Regions from separate parts of the Mesorhizobium sp. M4B.F.Ca.ET.214.01.1.1 genome, predicted to be linked through region 4. Evidence: predicted binding sites of a transcription regulator. Region 4 holds the regulator's gene; each other region holds the start of a gene.
What was found. Region 4 encodes LexA, which represses DNA repair genes until DNA is damaged. Its sites were predicted from a motif close to TGTTCNNNNTGTGTTCNG; they were not measured.

Region 1: EN857_RS12680 (UvrD-helicase domain-containing protein) is a predicted target of LexA. The motif match lies at 1,007-1,024, and genes of this name have one in related genera.
Region 2: EN857_RS05375 (sel1 repeat family protein) is a predicted target of LexA. The motif match lies at 1,231-1,248, and genes of this name have one in related genera.
Region 3: recA (recombinase RecA) is a predicted target of LexA. The motif match lies at 1,092-1,109, and genes of this name have one in related genera.

The regions. Positions count from the first base shown of each region.
Region 1 covers NZ_SRUX01000005.1:235,015-237,204, forward strand. Annotated here, with positions in the region: gene EN857_RS12680 (UvrD-helicase domain-containing protein) at 1-966, opposite strand, end outside; gene EN857_RS12685 (FAD-dependent oxidoreductase) at 1,087-2,190, opposite strand, start outside.
Region 2 covers NZ_SRUX01000002.1:422,541-424,730, forward strand. Annotated here, with positions in the region: gene EN857_RS05370 (ABC transporter substrate-binding protein) at 1-463, opposite strand, end outside; gene EN857_RS05375 (sel1 repeat family protein) at 831-1,097, opposite strand; gene EN857_RS05380 (DUF2147 domain-containing protein) at 1,532-1,873, shown strand; gene EN857_RS34635 (hypothetical protein) at 2,056-2,190, shown strand, end outside.
Region 3 covers NZ_SRUX01000012.1:224,116-226,305, forward strand. Annotated here, with positions in the region: gene recA (recombinase RecA) at 1-968, opposite strand, end outside; gene EN857_RS23670 (carbohydrate kinase family protein) at 1,251-2,190, shown strand, end outside.
Region 4 covers NZ_SRUX01000009.1:118,791-120,980, forward strand. Annotated here, with positions in the region: gene glp (gephyrin-like molybdotransferase Glp) at 1-684, shown strand, start outside; gene lexA (transcriptional repressor LexA) at 801-1,535, shown strand; gene EN857_RS18960 (ComEC/Rec2 family competence protein) at 1,529-2,190, opposite strand, start outside.

The sequences.
Region 1 (2,190 bases), on a different contig from region 4:
GGGCGAAGCCCGGTCGGGTGGGGTCCTCGCGGCAGTGCTCGACGCCCCTGTGCTCGATGACCGGGCGGTGCCTTCTGCGGCGACCCCCTCCGCCCGCTTCGCGGGCACCTCCCCCTCAAGGGGGGAGGATTGCGGCCGCTGCGCCAGCAGGCGCAGCCACATATACTGCGCGGTGTTGGTGTCCTGGTACTCGTCGACGAGGATGTATTTGAAGCGCCTGTGGTAGTCCTTCAGCACATCCGGATAGGCGCGGAAGATACGGATCGGATGGCAGAGCAGGTCGCCGAAATCGCAGGCGTTCAGGGTCTGCAGCCGCTCCTGATAGGCCTTGTAGAGCTCGCGCCCCTTGCCGTTGGCGAAGCTGCGGGCGTCGCCCTCCGGGATGTCGGCGGGGCCGAGCCCCTTGTTCTTCCAACCGTCGATCATCTGGGCGAACTGCTTGGCCGGCCAGCGCTTGTCGTCCAGCCCCTCGGCCTGGATGAGCTGCTTGATCAGACGCACGACATCGTCGGTGTCGAGGATGGTGAAATCGGATTTCAGCCCGGCGAGCTCGGCGTGGCGGCGCAGCAGCTTGACGCCGATCGAGTGGAAGGTGCCGAGCCACGGCATGCCCTCGATCTTTTCGCCGACGAGTAGGCCAATACGGGTCTTCATCTCGCGTGCGGCCTTGTTTGTGAAGGTGACCGCGAGAATCTCCCATGGATTCGCTTTATGGGTTGAAAGGATGTGGGCGATGCGGGTGGTGAGCACGCGCGTCTTGCCGGTGCCGGCGCCGGCCAGCACCAGTACCGGGCCTTCGGTCGTCTCGACCGCCAGCCGCTGCTCGGGGTTCAGGCCCTTCAGATAGTCGGGCGCGCTGTTCTGGCCGCTGCGGGCGGCCATGGCGCGCGCGGCTATGCCGGACGGGGCCGCGGGCCGCGCATTCGGTTCGTCAAAAAAGGGCATGTCTTCCGAAAAGCCGGACATTGCCCCCGAATGTAGTGATTCGGCAGCGAAAGGCCAGAAGTGTCTATGTTTTGTTCTGGTTTGGCGACACGATTGCCGGGCGTGGTGGCTTTTCCAGCGCCGGCAAGCGCCTCGAAGCCCTTATCCGGCGGCTGCCCGCATGCGCTCGCCGATCTTGTCGGCGACGTAGCCGGCATCGCGTGCCGCGCCGTGGATCATGGTGGAGGAGGTCGAGTGCTGGAAATGCAGGCCGCAGACATACAGTCCCGGTTCGCCTTCGACGGCGCCGCGATACTGCTTCACCCGGCCGGTGTCGTCGAAGATCGGCAGCTTGATCCAATCGAGCCCGGCCCGGAACCCGGTGCACCAGATGATGTTGGCAACGTCGAGAAGCTGGCCGTCGTCGAGCAGCGGCTTGCCGTCGCGGGCACTGGCGACGCGGGCGACCCGGCGGACGCCGGCGGCGTCCAGATCCTGCGGCTTGACCCGGATCAGCGGCAGGCCATGCGACAACTGCTCCGGCTTGGCCTTGCGGCCCATCGGCGTATCGACGGTGAGCAAACGGTGGAAAACGATGCGCAAGACCACCGGCAGGACCAAACGCATCGCGAAGTAGCCATTGTAGGCGACCGGGATGTGGCCTGGATGGCGGCCCGACAGCCACACTTGATGCGTTCGCGCGACATCCATGGCGATTTCCGCACCGGAATTGCTGGCGCCGACAAGAAGCACGCCACCTGCCTTGAGCTGTTCCGGGTTCTTGTAGGCAACCGAATGCAATTGCCGGATCGACGGATCGAACGACGCCGCGAAATCCGGGATCTTCGGCTTCTGATAGCTCGAGGCGGCGGCGACGACGTGCTTGGCGATGTAGCGGGTCTGGCCTGATGTGACGATGTAGCGCTCGCCGGAACGGGTCACCTCGTCGACCTTGACGCCAGTGCGCACCGGCAAGGCAAACCTCCGCGCATAGGCCTCGAGATAGTCGGCCATTTCGTCCTTGGTCGGGAATGAATAGCGCGCGGCGGGGAAGGGCATGCCGACCAGACCGTCGAAGCGTGCCGGGGTAAACAGGCGCAGCGAATCCCAGCGCGAGCGCCAGATGTCGCCGACGCGTTCGCGGCCCTCCAGGATGACGAACTTCACTCCCTTGCGGGCGAGGTGATAGCCGACGGAAAGACCGTTCTGGCCGGCGCCGATGACCACGACGTCGACATGTTCTTCCCTGAGCGCAGGCCGCGTTTC
Region 2 (2,190 bases), on a different contig from region 4:
TGAAGGCGCCCTGCGCATCGTCGCGCGTATAGAGGCGCATGATCGTCGGCCAGCCGGCCTTGGCCGCGGCATCGGTCAGCTCCGGATTGGAGGAGGCCGGGCTCATCATCAGCGTGCCGGCCTCGGCATAGACGGCGGATGCCGGAATGCTGGAGCCCGAGCAGGCATGGCCATCGACGAATTTGGTGCCGTCGGCGACGATGCGGTTGGCGACGGAAACCGCCTGCTTCGGATCGCACTGGTCGTCCTGGACGTCGAGCTTGATCTGGTTGCCGTTGACACCGCCAGCGGCGTTGATGGCGTCGGCGGCGGCCTGCGCGCCCTGCTTGAACTGGTCGCCGATGGTGGCGAGCTGTCCGGTCATCGGACCGACCACCGAGATGGTGATGTCATCGGCAAATGCCAGCGGCGCGCTCATCATCAGGCCCAATGCGGCTGCGCTCAAAATACCTAATTTTTTCATGGTGATATAACTCCTCCACTCGCGCGCGGCCGCTCCGGCCGCGCTTCTTTTAGAGAGGCCGGACCATTTCATCCTTCGCCTGGCATGTCTTGGCGCATCGCCGGCACTCGATTGGGCCTGTATTGTATCGCGGACCGCGTGAAAGCCAAAAGCCGCGCCGGCCTTGTTCCGGCCGGTCGCGGCTTTTTGCCAAACGAGCTTTCCCGAACGCCCCCGCGCCCGAAACCCCACTCGCTTCCCTGTCTTTCTTTTCGTCCGGCCGTCTTGCGCGGCCTTGTCCCTGATGCCGGCCGTCTTGCGCGGCCTTGTCCCTGTGCCGGCCGTCTTGCGCGGCCTGAGCCCGAAGCGTTTCCGCCCTTGTTGTCTGTCAGTGCATCGTCATCCATTCGCGAGCTTCGCGCAGCGCCCTAGCGATCTCGGCCTTGGACATCGCCGCCGACAGTTCCGAGCGCAATTCGGCGGCGCGCACCGAACCCTTGATGGCGGCGATGTTGAACCATTTGTGGGCGGCGACGACGTCGGTCTCGCAATCGCGGCCGGTCGCATACATCATGCCCAATTCGAAAAGAATGTCGGCCTGGGCAGTTGCCCCCATGGCGCCGAAGCCGGCTTCAAGCATTTCAAAACGTGCCATTTCAATCCCCTGTCTGGCTCCCGAGAGCTGCCTCCTTCTGTCCCTTGGTATCCCTCGGGGGGCTGCTCTTTCGATGCTTTCGAGGATGAAGCCGAGCCTTGAATCCGTCGTTAAATGGCGTGCTTAATTTGAAGAAAACAAAGCTAAAACAAGAGGTAAACACTGAAATTCGTTAAGCATACAAAGCCCGCAAATCAGCCTGTTTGCGGCAAATTTGACGAAAACTTCAAACGGTCCGGTCAAGACTCCGCTAACCACGGGAACCAATGGCGATGAAGCTATCCGTGCATTTCGCGTTGAAAGGTGGCGGCAAAATCCTGCAACCTTCCCCGGCGGCACCGCTTTTGTTTTGCCGGAAGCTGAACTAGCTTACGTTTGCGTAAGGGTTAGGAAGGCGGGACGGCGCCCCACCGGAACCTATAGGGAGGACAGAGATGTTTCGAAAAGTAAGCCTGGCCGTGGCGGCCACCTTGATCATGGCCAGCGCGGCCTTTGCCGATCCGATCGAGGGCAATTGGAAAACGCAGTCCGGCGAGACGGCGGCGATCGGCGGCGGCGGCGCCTTTGCCATCACGCTGAAGACCGGCAAGTTTGCCGGCAAGACGATCGGCTCGCTCAAGGCGGCCGGCGACAACAAATATGCCGGCAGCATAACCGACCCGGAGACGGACAAGACCTATGCCGGCAAGGCGACGCTTTCGGGCACCTCGCTCAAGATGAGCGGCTGCGTGTTCGGCGGCCTGATCTGCAAGAGCCAGACCTGGCACAAGCTCTGATCTGCGCCTCGCCGCAATCACCTGACGACGGGGCCCTCGTGGCCCCGTTTTCATTTTCTACCCGGCCGATGCGCCGCCTCAAAACCCGTCAACGAACTTGAACCGCAGATGAATGCCGGCATCAGAGCCGGTTCAGCGGCGCTCGGGCATTCTCCTTGGCATTGAAGGAGAGGACCAACGCAATGCTCGCCCGCCGCTTCACCATCGTCTGCCTGCTGATGAGCCTGTTTGGCATGCTTTTCGCCGTCCTGGTGGCCGAGACAGGCCGCCCGGCCCGGGCCTGGGACGCTGCCAATTCCTGCCGGCCGAACTGCATG
Region 3 (2,190 bases), on a different contig from region 4:
TTGTCGCGCAGGAACAGTTTTGCGTTCTCGCGGCCTTGGCCGAGACGCTGCGAATTGTAGGAGAACCAGGCGCCGGATTTCTCGACCACGCCGGCCTTGACGCCGAGGTCGACCAGCTCGCCGGTCTTCGACACGCCCTCGCCGTACATGATGTCGAACTCGACCACCTTGAAGGGCGGCGCCAGCTTGTTCTTGACGACCTTGACGCGGGTCTGGTTGCCGACGACCTCGTCGCGGTCCTTGACCGAGCCGATGCGGCGGATGTCGAGGCGGACCGAGGCGTAGAACTTCAGCGCGTTGCCGCCGGTCGTCGTCTCGGGCGAGCCGAACATGACGCCGATCTTCATGCGGATCTGGTTGATGAAGATGACCATGGTGTTGGAGCGCGAGATCGAGGCGGTCAGCTTGCGCAGCGCCTGGCTCATCAGGCGGGCCTGTAGGCCGGGCAGCGCATCGCCCATCTCACCTTCGATTTCGGCGCGCGGCGTCAGCGCGGCGACCGAATCGACCACCAGCACATCGATGGCGCCGGAGCGCACCAGCGTGTCGCAGATTTCCAGCGCCTGCTCGCCGGTGTCGGGCTGCGAGATCAGCAGGTTTTCGAGGTCGACACCGAGCTTGCGGGCATAGACCGGATCGAGCGCGTGCTCGGCATCGACGAAGGCGCAGATGCCGCCCTTCTTCTGGGCTTCCGCCACGGTGTGCAGCGCCAGCGTCGTCTTGCCCGAGCTTTCCGGCCCGTAGATCTCGATGATGCGGCCGCGCGGCAGGCCGCCGACGCCGAGCGCGATGTCGAGGCCGAGCGATCCGGTCGGCACGGTTTCGATCTCGACCACCTGCTCGTTGGCGCCGAGGCGCATGATCGAGCCCTTGCCGAAGGCGCGCTCGATTTGCGACAGCGCCGCGTCCAGAGCCTTTGATTTGTCCACTGCCTTATCCTCTACAAGCCGCAAAGTATTCTGAGCCATGATACATCACCCCTTGGTCGTCAATGAAGGCCGGACAATCCGTGATCCCTGTCATTTTGTACCTTTTTTGTTCTCGTTTGGCAAGAGGCATCAAGTTGCTGAAAAACAATCAATATCTTGATCTGTTCTATTTATGTCCCACAACACACAGCGGGGGCGTCTTCCAATCGGCCATGCGGGATTCCATTGTCCGGCCGGCCCGAATCGCGGCGTTGATTGCGGGGCGGCGCGGAGAAACCTAGTGTGCGCGGCCGGACAATCAACAAAGGTATCGACGCCACGATGGTGAAGTCCCCCAACATCCTTGCCGTGGGCGGCGCCCATATCGACCGGCGGGGCCAGGTGTCAGGCCCTTACGTGCCGGCTGCCTCGAACCCCGGCACCATGCGCGAGGATGTCGGCGGCGGCGTCTTCAACGCGTTGCGCAGTTTGGTCAGGCGCGGTGTCTCGGCCTCGCTGCTGTCGATGCGCGGCGGCGACGCCGCGGCCGAGACTGTGTCGACGGCGATCGCGAGCGCCGGCATCGCCGACCTGTCGGCGGTGTTCCTCGACCGCACGACGCCGAGCTACACGGCGCTGATCGACCGCGACGGCGAGCTGATAGTCGGCTTTGCCGACATGGCGCTCTACGACCTCGCCTTCCCCAAGCAGATCCGCCGCGCCAAGGTGCGCGAGGCGATCGCTTCCGCCGATGCCCTCCTATGCGACGCGAACCTGCCGTCCGCGGCGCTGGAACGGCTGGTGGCGCAAGCCGCCGGCAAGCCGGTCTTCGCCATCGCCATCTCGCCGGCCAAGGTGGTGCGGCTGATGCCGGTGCTGGGCAGCCTGGCCGTGCTGTTCATGAACCGGCGCGAGGCCGGCGCCCTCGCCGGCCTGGGCGACGATGCGAATGGCCACGATCTGGTCGGCGGGCTGCGGCGCGCCGGGCTCGGGAGCGGCGTGGTGACGGCGGGCGGCGCGCCGGTGCTCGGCTTCGACGGCGAGGGCCTGTTCTCCATCGCCCCGCCCGCCCCGCGTAGGATCGCCGACGTCACCGGCGCCGGCGATGCGCTGACCGGCGCGACGGTCGCCGCTCTGCTCAATGGCCTGCCGCTGCGCGCGGCCCTGCGCGAAGGCATTGCCGCCTCCATCCTGGCCATCGAAAGCACCGAGGCGGTGCCCGCCTTCAGCGCCGCCAACTTCGCGCAAATGCTGGCCCTTGTGCCGGGGGCGCTGGAAGTGG
Region 4 (2,190 bases):
CCGCTGGTCGCCATCATCGCCACCGGCGACGAACTGCTGCCACCCGGCAGCGAACTCGGTCCCGATCAGATCATCTCGTCCAACGCCTATGGCGTCGCCGCCGCTGCGCAATCGGTCGGCGCCCGCGCGCTCGATCTCGGCATTGCCGCCGACCGCAGGGAAGCGATCTCCGCGCTGGTCAGGCAGGCCGTCGAGCAGCAGGCCGATGTCATCGTGACGCTTGGCGGCGCCTCGGTCGGCGACCACGATCTCATTCACGGCGTGCTGACCGGCGAAGGCATGACGCTCGATTTCTGGAAGATCGCCATGCGCCCGGGCAAGCCGCTGATGTTCGGCCGGCTGGGACCCGCGCGCTGCATCGGCCTGCCCGGCAATCCGGTGGCGAGCCTGGTCTGTTCGCAGCTGTTCCTGAAGCCGTTGCTGGCGCGGCTCGGTGGCCGCGCGTTCACCCAGGACATTCGCGAGGCGCGGCTGGGCGCCGCGATGCAGGCAAACGATCTGAGGCAGGATTACGTGCGGGCCGTCGTCCGCGAAGAAGCCGGCTCACTGGTTGCGACGCCCTTCGGCATCCAGGACTCCTCGATGCTGCGCATGCTCGCCGACGCCAATGGCCTCGTGGTGCGAGAGCCCTTCGCCCCGGCCGCCGCCGTCGGCGACGCTTGTCGCGTTCTGATGCTACGCTGAACAAAACGTCAACGCATTCATTAAACTTTAAACGGTTGCGGAACACAACTGGAACAGATAGTGTTTGTTCTGGGTTTGTTTTTCTGATTCTGGTTTCAGAACCCGTGGGGGCCGCCATGCTGACGCGCAAACAACATGAACTCCTGATGTTCATCCATGAACGGCTGAAGGAAAGCGGCATTCCGCCCTCTTTCGACGAGATGAAGGAGGCGCTTGATCTGGCTTCGAAGTCGGGCATCCACCGGCTGATCACTGCGCTTGAGGAGCGCGGCTTCATTCGCCGGCTGCCCAACCGGGCGCGTGCGCTGGAAGTGCTGCGCCTGCCCGATTCGATCGCGCCTGGCCTCAATGCCGCGAAGAAGTTTTCGCCGAGCGTCATCCAGGGAAGCCTCGGACAGGGCAATCTCGGCCGGCAGATCAAACCGGCGTCGCCGTCGCGCACCCCCAGCAATGACGACGACGCTGTGTCGGCGGTGTCGATCCCGGTAATGGGCCGCATCGCCGCCGGCGTGCCGATCGACGCCATCCAGCACCAGACGCATTCGATCTCGGTGCCCCCGGACATGATCTCGGGCGGCGAGCATTATGCGCTGGAGGTGAAGGGCGACTCGATGATCGAGGCCGGCATCTTCGACGGCGACACGGTCATCATCCGCAACGCCGACACGGCGAGCCCCGGCGAGATCGTTGTGGCGCTGGTCGACGAGGAAGAGGCGACGCTGAAGCGCTTCCGCCGCAAGGGCGCATCGATCGCGCTCGAAGCCGCCAACCCTGCCTATGAGACCCGCATCTTCGGCCCTGACCGGGTCAAGGTGCAAGGCAAGCTGGTCGGCCTGATCCGGCGCTACTGAGCGGACGGCGCCAGTTTGACCACCGGTCTTTCGGGTCTCTGGTATGGCGGCAGTCCCCTCGCCTCGCGAGAGTATTTGCGCTGCTCGTGCCATGGCCGGTAGGGCTTTTCGACCGCGTAGCGGATTGTTGCTTGCGCGGTCGCCGATTGCGGATCGAAGAAGACGGCGGCGCTGCCTGAGCGGGCGAGCTGGCGTTTGGTGACGACGAGGGCCAGCGAATTCCAGCAGGGACTGTAGGCGGTGGCGTCGTCGATGACGATCAGGTCGGCGAAGGCGCAGGCCGGCCGCGCCGTCTTGCGGTTTTCCGCGAGCGCCACGATTGCGCCGGACGGATGCCGGGCAAGGCACAGTCCGTCCCTGCAGTAGAATGGCGAGCCAGGCGGCAGGTCGAGCGGATCGATATCGAAGCGTGCATCCCCTGTCTCGAAGGTCTCCGGCTCGACGACGGTCTCGGCCACCAGCGCGCGTTTCCAGTTGTCGGTGGTGAATTCATTCGACCGCGCCCGGTTGACGGCGAGCTCGCCGCCGCCGATCGGCATCGCCACCAGATGCGCATCCTCCGAGATCAGCACATCGGGCGTGCGGGTATTTGAAACCGTCAGCAGGCCGGCCAGAGCGAAGGGGATCGCCGCAAGTCTCAGCCAGGTCGTGGCCA